4 regions of the Streptomyces sp. NBC_01431 genome follow, and region 2 is predicted to be linked to each of the others. Evidence: riboswitches for the same ligand, from Rfam matches in the RefSeq annotation. Region 2 holds a riboswitch; each other region holds the start of a gene.
What was found. Region 2 has a riboswitch for cyclic di-AMP ahead of OG522_RS10010 (M23 family metallopeptidase). Riboswitches for the same ligand answer to the same signal wherever they lie in the genome.
Positions count from the first base shown of each region.

Region 1: another riboswitch for cyclic di-AMP. It lies ahead of OG522_RS03470 (transglycosylase SLT domain-containing protein); the one in region 2 lies ahead of OG522_RS10010 (M23 family metallopeptidase).
Region 3: another riboswitch for cyclic di-AMP. It lies ahead of OG522_RS22565 (transglycosylase family protein); the one in region 2 lies ahead of OG522_RS10010 (M23 family metallopeptidase).
Region 4: another riboswitch for cyclic di-AMP. It lies ahead of OG522_RS17825 (M23 family metallopeptidase); the one in region 2 lies ahead of OG522_RS10010 (M23 family metallopeptidase).

Region 1 covers NZ_CP109496.1:705,754-709,797, forward strand. Annotated here, with positions in the region: gene OG522_RS03460 (serine/threonine-protein kinase) at 1-390, shown strand, start outside; gene OG522_RS03465 (STAS domain-containing protein) at 399-830, opposite strand; gene OG522_RS03470 (transglycosylase SLT domain-containing protein) at 1,219-2,031, opposite strand; cyclic di-AMP (ydaO/yuaA leader) riboswitch at 2,034-2,228, opposite strand; gene OG522_RS03475 (hypothetical protein) at 3,270-3,956, opposite strand.
Region 2 covers NZ_CP109496.1:2,169,309-2,173,352, forward strand. Annotated here, with positions in the region: gene OG522_RS09995 (bifunctional acetate--CoA ligase family protein/GNAT family N-acetyltransferase) at 1-158, opposite strand, end outside; gene OG522_RS10000 (HPr family phosphocarrier protein) at 311-592, shown strand; gene OG522_RS10005 (GntR family transcriptional regulator) at 766-1,443, opposite strand; gene OG522_RS10010 (M23 family metallopeptidase) at 1,646-2,407, opposite strand; cyclic di-AMP (ydaO/yuaA leader) riboswitch at 2,421-2,581, opposite strand; gene OG522_RS10015 (M16 family metallopeptidase) at 2,794-4,044, opposite strand, start outside.
Region 3 covers NZ_CP109496.1:4,896,772-4,900,815, reverse strand. Annotated here, with positions in the region: gene eno (phosphopyruvate hydratase) at 62-1,348, opposite strand; gene OG522_RS22565 (transglycosylase family protein) at 1,607-2,305, opposite strand; cyclic di-AMP (ydaO/yuaA leader) riboswitch at 2,309-2,473, opposite strand; gene OG522_RS22560 (transglycosylase family protein) at 2,731-3,729, opposite strand; gene OG522_RS22555 (cytochrome P450 family protein) at 3,848-4,044, opposite strand, start outside.
Region 4 covers NZ_CP109496.1:3,882,795-3,886,838, forward strand. Annotated here, with positions in the region: gene OG522_RS17820 (aldo/keto reductase) at 1-809, opposite strand, end outside; gene OG522_RS17825 (M23 family metallopeptidase) at 938-2,008, opposite strand; cyclic di-AMP (ydaO/yuaA leader) riboswitch at 2,020-2,158, opposite strand; gene OG522_RS17830 (PP2C family protein-serine/threonine phosphatase) at 2,411-3,532, opposite strand.

The DNA.
Region 1 (4,044 bases), 1.5 Mb from region 2:
CGTCGCGGGGTGCTTCTGCCGTTGCTCGTGGGCCTGTTGATCGTGGCGTGCGCGGGAGTCGCCGTCGTACTGAAATGGCCGTTCTGGGCGGAAGCCGGACCCAAGGACGCCTGCGATCAAGCTCTCCGGGCCATCGATACGTTCCAGCGGAACCATCCGGCGATCAGCGATGCGACGCTCGGTGAGCCCGCGGAGAAGTCCGCGGCCGGAAAGCTGGCGACCAAGGTACGCGCCGCGTCGGCCAAGGCACCCAAGTCCGATGTGAGCATCGCCCTTCGCGATTACGCGATCACCGCCGAGTCCAAGGTCGGCGACAGGCTTCGGGCGTCCTCCTACCAGTCGGTCGTCAGCGCCTGCAAGAAGGTGGGCAGCGAGGTCCCTAGCTCCTAGGCAACGTCCTACTTCATTTCCTCGCCGAGCGTCCGCGGCATGGCGAGGGTCGCGGCCTCCACCGTGGCGGACGGCCGAAAGAGGGTCTCCATGCCACCCGCGGCGAGGATCCTCAGATGCCAGGGCCGCGCGCAGACCAGGCCGAGCTGGCCGCCGCGCTCACGGATCCTGCGATGGGCCCGGCACAGCAGCGTAAGGACGGCGCAGTCGAAGAAGGCCACCGGCCGCAGGTCCACGATCACTCGCGCTCCGGGCGTGTGGGTGGCCGCGTCGAGATGGACCTGTACGCCGGGCGCGGTGGCCAGGTCCACGGTGCCGTGGATCTCGACCACCGTGAACCCCTGTGTCAGGTGGGTACGGGCGTTGCCGCACGGGGCCGGAAGCAGACCCGGAGGCAGCGGCACCGGTGCGGAGACGGATGGCCGAGCGGTGGTTCCCATGGCGGCTCCCGGGGCGGAACGACTCCCGCGAACACGGGAGTACACGGTCGTCGGGCAGTCACCGTGTTCCGGGGTGACGCACTACCACCCTAGGAACACGCCCGCATGCAGAAACGTGCACCCTCTGAACAGTTCACCCTGCGGGGTGAACGAAAGTTGCACCGCCTTCCGCACGAGTTCCGGCCGCGCAGAGACGAGGGCAGTTTTCGCAGGCAGGGCACCGGTCATCAACCATCGGGCCACTCCCGCCACGCGGGTTTTTCGTCAAGGCGCCAAGACGGTCTTCTGGTGCGGAAGCGGACGCGCTGAGTCACGGACAAGGCAGAGGCCCGGCGCGCCCGTTCACCGGCGCGCCGGGCCCGAAACCTCCCCGTTCGGCGAACGCCTGTCAGTAGGCGCCGAACACGTTGTCGATCGAGCCGTACGTCTTGGCGGCGTAGTTGCACGCGGCGGTGATGTTGGCGACCGGGTCGTAGAGGTCCAGGGAGGTACCCGGCACGTGGAAGGCCTGGAACGTCGGCTGGATGACCTGGAGGAGTCCCTTGGAGGGCGTGCCGGCCACGGCGTTGGAGTCCCAGTTGTTGATCGCCAGCGGGTTGCCGGAGGACTCCCGCATGATGTTGCGGTAGATGCCGTTGTAGCTGCCCGGGATGCCGTGCTGGGCCATGATGTCCATCGACTGCCTGATCCAGCCGTCGAGGTTGTTGGCGTACTTCGGCGCGCTCGTCACGGCGGCGACGTTCTGGACGGAGAGGGTGGTCGGCCGCGCGGAGCGGTCGGCGCGGCCGGACGCGGTGGCCCGGGAGGTGTCGGCCGGGGCCGCCGCGGCCTTGGAGCCGATGGTGAGCTTGATGCCGGGGTGGATCAGAGCCGGGTCCGAGCCGATGGCGGCGCGGTTGTCCTGGTAGAGCTGCTTCCAGCCGCCGCTGACGTTGAGCGCGTCGGCGATCTTGTACAGGGAGTCCCCGGAGACGACGGAGTAGGTCGTGGGGGCTGCCTTCACCGCGGTGATCGGCTTGGCGGGCGCGACGGCCGCCACGGCGGCCTTGACGGTGCCGGTCGGCACCGTTGCGGGCGCAGCGGTGGCCGCGGTCGCACCGATCACCGGCATGGCGAGTACTGCGCCGCCCGTACCCGCGGCCGCGAGGCCCCGGGTGAGCGAGTTGGACTTGGGGCGGCGGTGCTTGCCCTTTGCAGGCATGGTGAATTCCTCTCCTTCGCCTGCGAGGTGAGCTGTCGGGTTCGGACAGGAGCTGTCCGGTCGCAGTGCGTGTGTGCATGCGACTTCACCCCGGAGTCGTTCCGGAAGTCCGGATCGGCGGCTTACCTGGGTCCCCCGCTCCTGCCGTACGTGTGTGGGAGGTTCCGGACGGCGGCAGGATTCGGCGTTCCACCCGGATTGACGGTGAACTTAAGCGAATGGGCCGACTGGAAACAAGGCCGGAATTCAATTCCGATGATCCAGAATAGGGATTCCCGGAACTCCGCGACCCTCGTCGGCCCCTGCCGCGGCCCTCAACTCTCTTGTGCTGGAACGAAAGTGACGTCCGCATCCCCCGCCCATCGATGGAGCCATACGTGACTTACTTCACTCGCCCAGCGAGGTCCTTCACGCCCTGCACACAAAAGCGACGGCACGCAGGCAATAGCACCAATTGCGACATTACCGATCCAAGAACAAGGGGTACTAAAGTCCATTAATTTCGGACAAAAGGCACCTCTCGGTGCAGGTGCGCCCCCGAGACACCCACCCGGCCCCCCGCCCCTTCCGGCAGCACGGCCGACCGCTGGAGATCATTTCGGCGCCGGGGGCCGCACGAGCTGCCGCACACTCGGTGGCCACACAGACGGCGCTTTGATCAAGGAAAGCGCGGCGGAAATCATGAATGCCGTCATGAATTCAGGGCCCTCCCGCAGACCGCTCTCGCTGATCTTCCGGGCGCCGACAGCTGCTGGATATCGGCATTCGCGCCTTCTGGTCGCCGATCCCGCGAGTGGCCGGTCCGGCGTTCACCGTGCGGTGCCCTCCGCGTGACAACGTCATACGCTTTCCCGTCTTCACCCGCGGCGACATTCCCTTACCGGCGGCCAAGTCCGTTACCGCGGCACTGAATCGCTGCGGCGGGGTGTTCGTGGAGCCCGGAGATCGGTGGGGGCCTACAAAGGGAGCGTCATGGTCTCCCCACGCCCGGGGAGAGAAGGTGCTCCTCGACGCCCGGCGGAAGTTGGCCGGCAAAGCCGACGGGACCCTCGATGTCAGGGAGGAGGCGCACCGCGCCCGCATCGACCAACTCGTGGGCGGCAACGGCTTCGATGACTGAGCGACAGACGCGCCACCAAAGGGAGTACGTCCGCCCTGCGCTGCGGGCTGCCCGCAAGTGCCGTGCCGAATACGGGAGTTGGACCGCCGATACCATCACGACGGTGCCGTTCGGCGCGTCAGTACCTGCCCACCTCACGGACGAGTTCCAGGCCCAGCACGCGGTCGGCGTAGGAGAAGGTCTCGAACTTGGCACCCGGCGGTACGTCGGGGTTCGCTTCCAGGGCGTGCAGCAGGCACAGGACCGCCGGGGTGTCGAGCCGGCTGTCCAGGGCGGCGCGGGCCGCGCTCTGGAGGTCGGCGGGGATCGCTTTCGACGGCTGCTCGGCCCACGTCGCCACGGCGCGCCGCCAGCGGGCGAGCGTGCGGTCCGCTTCGCCGAGTTCGTCGGCGGTGACCGCGACCGGCTCCTCGTAGGGGTGGCCGAGCAGCAGGAAGCGTACGGCCAGCGCGTCGACGCCTTCGGTCGCGGGCAGTGTGGCTTCGCCGATCTGGAGGCAGGCGGCGCCGCCGCCCTCGTAGGCCTCGGTGGTCAGCCGGACGCCGGGCGGACCGGCGAACGCCTCGGTGATCTCCTCGGCGTTCCCCTGGGCATCGGCGGGGCGGATTCCGGCGGCGGCGGCCAATGCGTTGCGGGGGCCCGTGCACCCCATGAGCACCGCCCTGCCGCGCATCTCCACGACCCGCGCCAGTACGTCCGCCACCAGGAGCACCCGCAGGCCGGTACCCGTGTCGGCGTCGGCGGGAGTGTGGGCGCAGATGCGCAGCGGACCGGGGCCGGCGAGTTCCTCGACGATATGCAGCACATCGCCGAGCCTAGGGGCTCCGGCCCGGCGGGGACACCGGCTCGCGGCAGCGAACGACCCGGATGCCGTCCGCTGCCGCCCGGGTGGG
Region 2 (4,044 bases):
CGGTAGTACTTCGACTCGTCCGACACCTGCTCGTAGAAGGAGACGAGGCGCTCGGCGTCCTCGGTGGTGATGGGCCGGATGCGCGCGGTGCCGCCGTCGCGGAGCACCACGTCGGCCTCCCAGTGAGCCGGGTACGCGGGGTCGGACGCCGTCGTCATACCGAAAGCGTACGGGTCGCGGGGCCGTACGGGGCTGGGGCGAGGTGGCAGGGACCGGTCGGCGGGGGAAGGGGCCTAAGGTCGGTAGGAGCACCGCGCACCACATGAGAGACTGGTCTAGACAACCGTCAGAGATTTCGAAGGGCAACACCATGGCTGAGCGCCGCGTCAACGTCGGCTGGGCCGAGGGCCTGCACGCCCGCCCCGCGTCCATCTTCGTCCGTGCCGCCACGGCTGCCGGAGTCCCCATGACGATCGCCAAGGCCGACGGCAACCCGGTCAACGCCGCGTCCATGCTCGCGGTGCTCGGTCTGGGCGCGCAGGGCGGCGAGGAGATCGTGCTGGCCTCCGACGGCGAGGGCGCCGAGGCCGCTCTCGACCGGCTGGCCAAGCTGGTCGCCGAGGGTCTTGAGGAGCTCCCCGAGACCGTCTGACCCGATCGACGTCACGGCGAAGGGCCGCTGATCCCGCACGCGGGGTTGGCGGCTCTTTCCGTATTTCCCGGTACGCGTTTTTCCAGGTACCCATTACGGCCCGGATTCGCGCCCGATTTCGGGCAGCGTGAATTCGGTGTCGCGTCGCGCTTTCTTTGTATACGGCCCCGCTGTTAAGCGCGGCTGCTCGCCGTGTGTACGGCAGGTTGCGAAGTCCTCACCGTGGCGGGGCGCCGCAGCCGATGGGCGGAAAACGATCGCTCGGCATGAAGGGCGGTGAGGGAACGGGCGCGTTCGGCGTCGCCCCGGGCCACCGCGTCGGTGATCGCACCGAGTTCGGCCCAGGTCTCACCGGGCCGGGCCGACTGCTCGACCGCGTACATCCAGGCGATCTTGTGCCTCAACTGCGTGAGCAGGGCTATCAGTCCGGGGCTGACGGAGGCCTGGGCCAGGGTCTCGTGGAACCAGCCGTCCAGCGAGCGCAGATCTTCGCCCTGGCCGCGTCGGGCCCGGTCCTGACCGAGCCTCACCAGGCCGCGCAGCACTTTGAGATGGGCCTCCGAGCGGCGCGAAGCGGCCCGCGCGGCGGCCAACGGCTCAAGCAGCACGCGCAGTTCGAGGAGGTCGGCGGCCTCCACATCGGTGGGCTCGGCCACCCAGGCACCGGCATGTCTGCGGGTGGTCACGAATCCCTCGGACTCCAGGGTGCGCAGGGCTTCGCGCACCGGGACGCGCGAGACGCCGTAACGGCGGGCGAGTACCTCCTCGGTGAGCCGGCTGCCCCGCCCCAGGACGCCCGAGACGATGTCGTCGCGGATCGCCGTGCATACCGAATGCGCCGGAATGTGCATGGCCGAACCTCCGCATTGATACCCGCGAAACGCGGTCGGAAGACGTCGGCCCATGACTGCCGACGCCTGCCGATGTCTGTTACGCGACTCTATTCCAGGCTCTGTTAATTCCCGGTGACGTGCCAAAACCAAGGGATATCTTTTGGCCAATGCGAAAGGCCCCCGGCGGCATGCCGGGGGCCTTCGGTGAGCGTGGGTCGCCTCAGACGGAGACGCCGTGCGAGCGGAGGTAGGCGACCGGATCGATGTCCGAACCGTAGGTCGCGGCGGTGCGGGCCTCGAAGTGGAGGTGCGGGCCCGTGGTGTTGCCGGTGTTCCCCGACAGCGCGATCTGCTGGCCCGGCTCGACCGTCTGGCCGACGGAGACCTGGATGACCGAGAGGTGGCCGTACTGGGTGTACGAGCCGTCGTTCATCTTGATCACTATGTTGTTGCCGTACGCACCGCCCCAGCCGGCCTCGACGACGGTGCCGAGACCCACCGCGTGCACCGAAGTGCCGCTGTCCGCGTGGAAGTCGATGCCGGTATGGGCGCCGGAGGACCACAGGGATCCGCCGGTCTTGTAGCCGGTGGACACGTAGCTGTTCGCTATGGGAGCGACGAAGGTGTTGAGGCGCTTGCGCTCGGCCTCGCGAGCGGCGCGCTCCTTGGCCTCGCGGTCCGCCGTGGCCCGTTCCTCGGCCTTGCGCTTGGCGGCCGCCTCGGCCTCGGCCTTCGCCTTGGCCTTCGCGGCCGCCTGCTTCTGGGCGTCGGCCTGGGCGCCGAGCTGGCCGGCGAGGGAGTCGCCGATGACGATGGCCTGGGTGAGGCCGGTGTCGGCGACGCTCGGGGCGGCGGTGGCCGGGGAGGCGAGGGTGCCTACGACTCCGGCGGTGGCGAGGGTGGCGATGCCCGCGATGTTCGCGCTGCGGCGCGTCATACGGCTGGGCGCGCGATGCTTCCCGGTGGCACGGGTGAACGCCATGGAGTGGCGGTGTCCTTTCCTTCCATCTCGCCTACCGGGTTAGCTGACGGGTTCGGAGCAGGAAGGTCTCCTACGGGCCCCTCCGCGGGCGGAGGCGTCCGATTCACCCCAGGGACTGAATGGGTCCCCGGCTCCCCTGGCTCGCGCCGTACGGGGACTCGGCGATCACTGTCCGGTGCCGCGGGCGCGACGGGTGGTGACGGACAGCGGGACTGACGCTAGACGGCTCATCTTTCAATCACCAAACAGACACCGGGTTTTGTAGCGCACGCCACATGACAGAGGGGCAACCTCCCAACAAACCGGACAAACCCCTAGATACAGGAGACCCCGGAGGCGCATCCGCCTCCGGGGTCTCCTGTGTGCTCGGTTGCCGAGTGCCTCAATCAGCCTGCGACGACGGTCACTTCACCGATGCCGAGGGCGCGTACCGGCTCCTCGATCGTGGCCGCGTCACCGACGAGGACGGTGACCAGCCGGTCGGCCGGGAAGGCGCTGACGACGGCCGCCGTCGCCTCCACGGTGCCGGTCGCGGCCAGCATCGCGTACAGCTGCGCCTGGTAGTCGTCCGGCAGGAACTGCTCGACCTGGTCGGCCAGCGTCCCGGCGACGGCCGCCGCGGTCTCGTACTTGAGCGGCGCGACGCCCACCAGGTTGTGCACGGCGGCCTCGCGCTCGTCGTCCGTCAGACCCTCCGCGGCCAGCGTGCGCAGCACCTTCCACAGGTCCTCAAGCGCCGGACCGGTGTTGGGGGTGTCCACCGAGCCGCTGATGGCGAGCATCGCCGCGCCGCCTTCGGGACCCGAGCGCAGCACCTGGCCGAAGGCCCGCACCCCGTAGGTGTAGCCCTTCTCCTCGCGCAGCACACGGTCGAGCCGGGAGGTGAGGGTGCCGCCCAGACAGTACGTGCCGAGCACCTGGGCCGCCCAGACCCGGTCGTGGCGGTCCGGTCCGATGCGGCCGATGAGCAGCTGGGTCTGGACCGCGCCGGGGCGGTCCACGATGACGACCCGGCCGGTGTCGTCGGCGGTGATCGGCGGGACGGGGCGCGGCTCGGCACGGTCGCCGGTCCAGTCGCCCAGCGTGTCCGCGAGGACCGCGTCGAGGTCGGTGCCCGAGAGGTCGCCGACGATGACGGTGACGGCCGTCGAGGGGCGGACGTACGTCTCGTAGAAGGCGCGCACGGCCGCCGCGTCGATCGCGGCGACGGTCTCCTCGGTGCCCTGACGCGGGCGCGACATACGCGCGGCGGCCGGGAACAGCTCCTTGGAGAGCTGCTTGGCGGCCCGCCGGGCCGGGTTGGCCTGCTCGTGCGGGATCTCGTCCAGGCGGTTGCGGACGAGCCGCTCGACCTCGGAGTCGGCGAAGGCGGGTGCCCGCAGCGCCTCGGCGAGCAGCGAGAGCGCCTTGGGGAGCCGGGAGACCGGCACTTCGAGGGAGACCCGGACGCCGGGGTGGTCGGCGTGCGCGTCGATGGTGGCGCCGCACCGCTCCAGTTCGGCGGCGAACTCCTCGGCGGAGTGCTTGTCGGTGCCCTCGGTCAGGGCGCGCGCCATGATCGTGGCAACGCCGTCGAGGCCCTCGGGCTCGGCCTCCAGGGGGGCCGCGAGGAACATCTCCACGGCGACGACCTGCTG
Region 3 (4,044 bases), 2.7 Mb from region 2:
CACGGTACGGGACCGAGTGCGGGGACGTACGGACGACTGGCTAGGGGTTGACTCTTGGCCCTCAGCCCTTGAAGCGCGGGAAGGCGCTGCGGCCCGCGTACACCGCGGCGTCGTCGAGGATCTCCTCGATGCGCAGCAGCTGGTTGTACTTGGCGACGCGGTCCGAGCGGGCCGGGGCGCCGGTCTTGATCTGGCCGCAGTTCACCGCGACGGCGAGGTCGGCGATGGTGACGTCCTCGGTCTCGCCGGAGCGGTGGGACATCATGCACTTGAAGCCGTTGCGCTGGGCCATCTCGACGGCGTCCAGGGTCTCGGTCAGCGAACCGATCTGGTTGACCTTGACGAGCAGGGCGTTGGCGGAGCCCTCCTCGATGCCGCGCGACAGGCGCTCGGGGTTGGTGACGAACAGGTCGTCACCGACGATCTGGACCTTGGAGCCCAGACGCGAGGTGATGGTGTTCCAGCCGGCCCAGTCGTCCTCGAACAGCGGGTCTTCGATGGAGACCAGCGGGTAGGAGGCGACGAGCTCCTCGTAGTACTCGGTCATCTCGGCGGCCGAGCGGGACTTGCCCTCGAACTCGTACTTGCCGTCCTTGTAGAACTCGGACGCGGCGACGTCGAGCGCGAGCGCGATGTCCTTGCCCGGGGCGTAGCCGGCCTCCTTGATGGCCTCAAGGATGAGGTCAAGGGCGGCGCGGTTGGACTCCAGGTTCGGCGCGAAGCCGCCCTCGTCGCCGAGGCCGGTGGACAGGCCCTTGCGCTTCAGGACGCCCTTGAGCGTGTGGTAGACCTCGGCGCCCCAGCGAAGGGCCTCGGAGAAGGACTCCGCGCCGATCGGGGCGATCATGAACTCCTGGATGTCGACGTTGGAGTCGGCGTGGGAGCCACCGTTGAGGATGTTCATCATCGGAACGGGCAGCAGGTGCGCGTTCGGGCCGCCCAGGTAGCGGAACAGCGGCAGGTCGCTGGCCTCGGAGGCGGCGTGCGCGACGGCGAGGGAGACGCCGAGGATGGCGTTGGCGCCGAGCGAGCCCTTGTTGTCGGTGGCGTCCAGGTCGAACATGGCCTGGTCGATCAGGCGCTGCTCGGTGGCGTCGTAGCCGACGAGCTCCGGGCCGATCTGCTCGATGACGGCGAGGACGGCCTTCTCGACACCCTTGCCGCCGTAGCGGTTGGGGTCACCGTCGCGAAGCTCGATGGCCTCGAAGGCACCGGTGGAGGCGCCGGACGGAACTGCAGCACGGCCGGTGCTGCCGTCGTCGAGGCCGACCTCGACCTCGACCGTGGGGTTGCCTCGGGAGTCCAGGATTTCCCGGGCTACGACGACGTCGATGGACGGCACGAGCATCTCCTTCTGGGATGTGACGCTAGATGTGACGCAAGGGGTGCAGCGCCGCACAGGGTCGCTGCGGCCTTGCGACAAGAGCCTAACCGGCTCCGGGGCTCCGGCCAGCCGAGTGCCCGCCTCCTGGGACGAAAAAGGGCCCAAGGACCCTGATTCCGGGTCAAAGGGCCACAAGGCTACTGCCAGGTAACAGCGAAACCCCGGCCCGGCGCGTACGGGGGAATGCGCGCCGGGCCGGGGGGACTTGGGGCCGGGTCGGGCTCAGCTCAGGTGGAGCTTCTGGCCCGGGAAGATCAGGTTGGCGTCCTTGACGATGTCCTTGTTCAGCTCGAACAGCTTCTGCCAGCCACCCTTGGTGCCGTTGGCGGAAGCGATCTGGCCGAGGGTGTCGCCGGCCTTGACGGTGTACTCGCCGTTGCCCTGCTTGACCGGCTCGGAGCGCTGCTCGCTGCGGCTGGCCTCGGGCGCGGACTGGGTGCGCTGCGACTTCTGCTGCGGCTTGGCCTGCGGCTTCGAGGTCTCAGCGGACTTGGTGGACTTGGAGGACGACGAGGAACCGGAGGTGTCCACGTCGGCCTTGCTGCCGCCGGAGGTCAGGTTGCCGGCACCGGCGCAGGACCAGGCGCCCGGACCCTGAATCGCGAGCAGCTTCTCAGCGGTGGCTATCTGCTGGCCCTTGGTGGCCAGGTCGGCGCGCGAGGCGTACTGGGTGCCGCCGGCGGCGGCCCAGGAGGACTGCGAGAACTGCAGGCCGCCGTAGTAGCCGTTGCCGGTGTTGATGGACCAGTTGCCGCCGGACTCGCACTGGGCGACCGCGTCCCAGGTGGAGACGGAGGCGGCGGAGGCGTTGCCCGCGGCCATCAGCGGGGCGGCGACAGCGGCACCGGTGACGCCGGCCAGCGTGACGACACGGACGGCCTTGGACGGGCGACGGTGCTTGCCCTTGCCGGAAAGCAGCATGGAGGTTCTCCTCACCGACGCCTGCGAGGTGAGCTGTCGGGTTCGGGCGTGAGCTGCCCGGCCGAGCGATGGTGCGCCCGTCTTCACCCCAAGCCGGCCGACAGCGTCAACTGCCGGGCCCGGCACTTACCTTGGGTCCCCCGCTCCTGCCTACGGCGCATAAGCGTCGACTGTTCCCGTCGGCCGACGGCAGGATTCGGCGTGCTCGGTCGACGGGGCTCGCGGTGACGAGCGGTTCCGACGAAAACACACGCCCCGCCAATGTTCAAAGACGCCCATCGGGGAGAAAACGCCCCTACTCGCCGAAATGGAAGGGGCGTTTCCGCAGGTCGGGGGCGGGGCGGACGGACCGGGCAGGCGGGGTGGGCCAGTTGAGACGAAGAGACCCATATCTCACTTGCACAGAACGGACATACGCCCTCGAACTACCCCTGTTTCGGTACCGAGTTCGGGGTGGCCACCGCCGCCGCCGCGGCCTTCAGGTCCAGGCTCTGGCCAGGCAGGATGAGATTCGGGTCGGTACCGATCAGGTGCTCGTTGGCGTGGTAGAGCGCGGGCCAACCGCCCTGGATCTTGTTCGCGGTGGCGATGGCCGAGAGGCTGTCGCCGGGGCGGACGGTGTAGTCGCCGTTGGCCGCCGGGGTGTTGCCGACATCACGTGAGGACCCGTCACCTCGCGAGGCGCGCCCCGCGTCACGGCTGTCGGACGAACTGCCCGAATCGCTCTGACCCGTCGGAGCGGGCTTACCGGTCGGGGCGGGCTGACCGGTCGGGGCGGTCGAGCCGGTCGGGCCCGGCGTCGCGCCCGAGCCCTCCTCCGGCGAGGGCGCCCCGCGGTGCTTGCCGGGGCTCGCCGGGGTGGACGCGGGGGGCGTCGCGGGCTTGGCGGGGTCGGCCGTCGGCGTGCCGCCCGGCGTGGGAGTGGCGGAGCCGGTGGGCGTCGTGGGAGTCGGCGCGGTGCCGGGCGTCTTGGTCGCCGGGGTGGTGGGCAGCAGGGGGGTGTCGGCCGGGTCCGGCGTCGCGGGCAGGCCCGGGTCGACGTCGGCCGCGGCGCCGCCCTTGGTGATCCCGTCGGCGCAGCTTCCGAAGGCCTTGGGGCCCTGAGCCGCGAGGACCTTCTCGGCGACGGCTATCTGCTGGGCCCGGCTGGCGAGGTCGGCGCGCTGGGCGTAGTCCGTACCGCCGTACGTCTCCCAGGTGGTCTGCGAGAACTGGAGACCACCGTAGAGGCCGTTGCCGAAGTCCGCGCTCCACATGCCGCCGGACTCACAGGTCGCCACCTGGTTCCAGGTGCTCGCGTCCGCGGCGTTCGCGCCGGTCGCGGCGAGCAGGGGAAGAGCGATGGCCGAGCCGGTCACCCCTGCCGCGACGACGAGAGCGGGTGCCTGGCGGGGCCGACGATGCCGTCCATTCCCGGAGCGCATGAATGAGGCCTTCCGTGTGACTGCTGAGCCGAATGAACGGTGAACGTAGCCGTACTCGAACGTCTGTCACAAGTCGATGCACCCGCGATCACGTAAAAGTCACAGTCTTGACGGTTCGTCAGATCGAGGCGCCGCTTGGCGGTGTGAACTCCACGGGCAGGGTGCGCAGTCCGCGCATGATGAGTCCGCCGCGCCAGCGCAAATCGGTAGGATCCGCCGCGAGCCGCAGGTCAGGGAGGCGCCGCAGCAGGGTCTCAAGTGCGGTGCGGCCTTCGAGCCGGGCGAGCGGAGCGCCGAGGCAGTAGTGGATCCCGT
Region 4 (4,044 bases), 1.7 Mb from region 2:
CAGGCCAGTGCGACGGTGGCGATCTCGGCGCCGCGCTCCTGCGCGATCCTGTCGAGCGCGGCGAGCACCTTGCGGCCCCGCTCGGTCTGAAGGTGCTTGCCCGCGCCCTCGGCGCGGGCGCTGTCCACCCGCTGGCCCGGCCGGTACTTGCCGGTGAGGAAGCCGGACGCCAGCGCGTAGTAGGGGACGGCGGCCAGGCCCGCGCGGGACGCGGTCTCCTGGAGGGCGCCCTCGTAGGTGTCGCGGGAGACCAGGTTGTAGTGCGGCTGGAGTGCCACGTACTTGGCGAGGCCCTCGCGGTCGGAGAAGTCCAGGAACTCCTGGAGCCGCGCCGGGGTGATGTTGGAGGCGGCGATCGCGCGGACCTTGCCGTCCCGGACCAGCTGGTCGAGGGCGGTGATGATCTCCTCGACGGACACGGTGGGGTCGTCGTAGTGCGTGTAGTACAGGTCGATGTGGTCGGTGCCGAGGCGGCGCAGCGACTCCTCGGCGGCCGCCTTGATGGTGCTTGCGGACAGCCCCTTGTACTCGGGGTGGGCGCCGACCTTGGTGGCGATCACCACGTCGTCCCGGTTGCCGCGGGCCGCCGTCCACTTCCCGATGATCGTCTCGGATTCGCCGCCGGACAGGCCGGGGGCCCAGTACGAGTAGGCGTCGGCGGTGTCGATGAAGTTGCCGCCGCCCGAGGTGTAGGCGTCGAGCACGGCGAACGACTGGTCCTCGTCGGCCGTCCAGCCGAAGACGTTGCCGCCGAGGGCGAGCGGGAAGACGGAGAGGTCGGAACTGCCTAGCGCACGGAGAGAAGTCATGGGTTGATCAACTCCCGTGCGCCGTGCGGTATTCCGAACCCCGCACGGATCAGGAGTTGAGGCTCTTTGGATTCCCAACCCCGCACGGTCAGGGATTGAGACCCTTTGGATTCCCAACCCCGCACGGATCAGGGATTGAGGCCCTTGGACTGGAGCCATGTCATCGGGTCGATGCCCGTGCCGTCCGGGGTGTGGACCTCCAGGTGGAGGTGCGGCCCCGTGACGTTGCCGGTCGCGCCGACCCGCCCGATGACGTCCCCGGTCGCCACCTTCTGCCCCGCGCTGACCGCGATCGACGACTGGTGGCAGAACCAGAGCTCGCTGCCGTCGTCGAGCGTGATCACCGTGCGGTAGCCGTACGCACCAGCCCAGGCCGCCGACTTGACCGTCCCGGAGTGAACCGCCTTGATCGGCGTGCCCGTCGGGGCCGCGAAGTCGAGGCCGGTGTGGTGGCCCGAGGCCCACATCGAGCCGGCCTCGCCGAACGTGGAGGTGATCGTGTACGAGCCGACCGGCAGCGAGTAGCTGGCGGCCAGCTTGGCCAGCCGCTCCTCTTCGGCCTTCTTCGCCGCGGCCTCCGCCGCCGCCTTCTTGTCCGCCGCGGCCTTGGCCGCCGCCGCGTCCTGCTTGGCCTTGGCCTCCGCGGCCGCCTTTTCCGCGGCGGCCTTCTGGGCGGCGGCCTTGGCCTCGGCCACGGCGCCCGCCTTCTGCTGCTCGGCCTGCTGGAGGATGCGGGCGCGCAGCGCCTCACCGGCGTCGGTGGCGCCCTGCTCGGCCTCGGCGGTGGAGAGCCCGGTCATGGTCAGCGGGGAGGCCGCGATCTTCTGGTCGGCCCGCGCCGCCTCGGTCTTCGGGGTGCTCGGGGCGTCGTGCGAGACGAGCTCGCCGACGCCGGGCAGCGACCCGAGGTCCGGCAGGTTCTTGGTGAGCGAGTCGGGCAGCGAGATGGAGACCGGCGGCTTGGTCTGCGCGGTGGCCATGCCGCCCGCGCCGACCGCGGCGATGACGCCGACGCCGAGCACGGTGGAGCTGCGTGCGAGTCCGCCGCGCTGCTTGGCCACCCGGTGCCGGCCGCGTACCGGGCGTATGGACTCCGCGGTCGGGTCCCACTCCTCCCACGTCTCGCTCTGGTCCGGCGCATCGCCGTACAGGGAATCGGGAGAAATCGGGGTGTCGAGGGCAGGCTCGTTGGACGCCACGAGGGCGCGCTCCTTTCCTTCCTTCTCGCCTACCGGGTTAGCTGACGGGTTCGGAGCAGGAAGGTCTCCTACGAGCGCCCGCGAAGGCGCCCGATTCACCCCAAGTTGGTGGTTCCCCGGTTCCCTTGCGGGATTCGGCGCATGCGCGCGGTGCCGCCGTTGCGGCGGCTGGGCCGACCGCGCTGCGTTATCGAACGTTAATAGACACCCGGTCCGGATTCCAAGCCGTTCTCACTGATCGTTAACGGCCGCGGCCTGGACTTAGTACCCACAGCCGGGTCAAACCGGGCGAGTTGACGGCGATTCAGCGCGGCTCGCGTCACCCGGCATTCCTGACGGTGTGTCAAATGTTATGCGGAGGGATACCCCACGGGCACCCACGGTGACCGGCTCTCGCCGCACTCATTTCACGATCCTGACGGTGCGGCGCCGGTCGGGCTGGCCCTCGATGGGCCGGTTCACCGCGAGCAGCGCCATGTCGTCGTTGGTGCCCCCGCCGGTGTAGCGCCGTACGTCGTCCACGAGCGCGTCCAGAACCTCGTCCGGACCGGGGAAGATCGCTCCGAGCAGCCGGGCGCGGGGGTCGTAGAAGACGCCTTCGGCGTCGCGCGCCTCGGACAGGCCGTCCGTATAGAACAGCAGCGTCGACCCCGCCGGGAACGACCGTTCGTCGGACCGGTCCGGCCACACCCCCAGGTCCGCCATGCCGAGCGGCAGCGCGGGTTCCGCCGGGACGAGCACGTCAAGGGCCCCGTCCGCGTGCAGCATCAACGGCTCGGGGTGCCCCCGGTTCACCAGGCGTACGGTGCCGTCGCCGCGCGGGATCTCGCCGAGCAGCGCGGTGGTGAACCCCTCGAACGCGTCGAGCCGGTCACGCCGGGTGCCCTCGCGGGCCAGCGCCCGCTCCAGCCGCCGGGCCACCGCCTCCAGGGAGGACTCCTGTTCGGCAGCCTCGCGGAAGGCGCCGATCACCACGGCGACGGCCTCCACCGCCTGGAGCCCCTTTCCCCGTACGTCCCCGACGATCAGCCGCACCCCGTGGGGGGTGTCCTGCACGGCGAACAGGTCCCCGCCGATGAAGGCGTCGGCCTGCGCCGCCTCGTACCGCGCGGCGACGTGGAGGCCGCCGATGCGGGAGGCGGGCGTGGGCAGCACGGCGCGCTGCGCGGTCTCCGCGATGACGCGGGCGGACGCCAGTTGTTCGTCGCTGCGGCGCAGGATGCGGTTGATGACGAGCGCCAGGCCGCCCACCGTGAGCACGGTGAACAGCTCGCTGGCGCCTTCGCCAAGGTTGGGGAGGTCCTGTATGAACCAGAGCCCGACGACCGCGACCAGCGAGCCCGCCCCGATGGCGGCGGTCGCGCGGCCCGAGTAGAACGGGGCGGCGATCAACGGGGCGCCCGCGAACAGGGCGGCGGCGGTCAGTTCGGGCGGCGTCGAGGCGTCGAAGATAAAGCCGACGACGATGAGCAGTACGGGTAGCGCCCGTACCAGGCGCCTCTCGCCCTCTGTTCGCTGCCGCACCCGTCCAGCCTGCCCCGTCCCCCCGCCGAAGGCGACTCCGCCACACCCGAGCGGGTACCGGGCCGGGCAGGGAGGCGCCGCGTCACAACGGGCGCCGGGCCCCGGCCCGGGTACGGGGGCCGGCCAGAGCCGCGCCCTCACAACCGCCCCCCAAGCGGGCCCCGAACCCCAGGGGCACCGAGTCCGACCAGAGCCGCACCCCCACAACGGGCATCGCGCCCGACCGGAGCGCCGGGGGCGCAGCTGGGTTCACTGCCGGCGGCAGCGATGTGAGCCCGGTCGGCCGCGGGCGCAACTCCCCCTGGTGTGGCGATGGTCGGCCGCCCGGTCGGATCCGCACGGCGGCCCGGACCAGTCACCGGTGCCCAGTCGGCAACCGCGCCCAGGGCCGATCACAGCCGGAGCCACCACCACACCCTTCGCGGGACCCTCCTTCACGGGACGAGCCTCCCGCACCTGGTCACACCCGCCCAGCCCGACCACGCCGAGCACGAGGGCGAGCAGCACGGCGG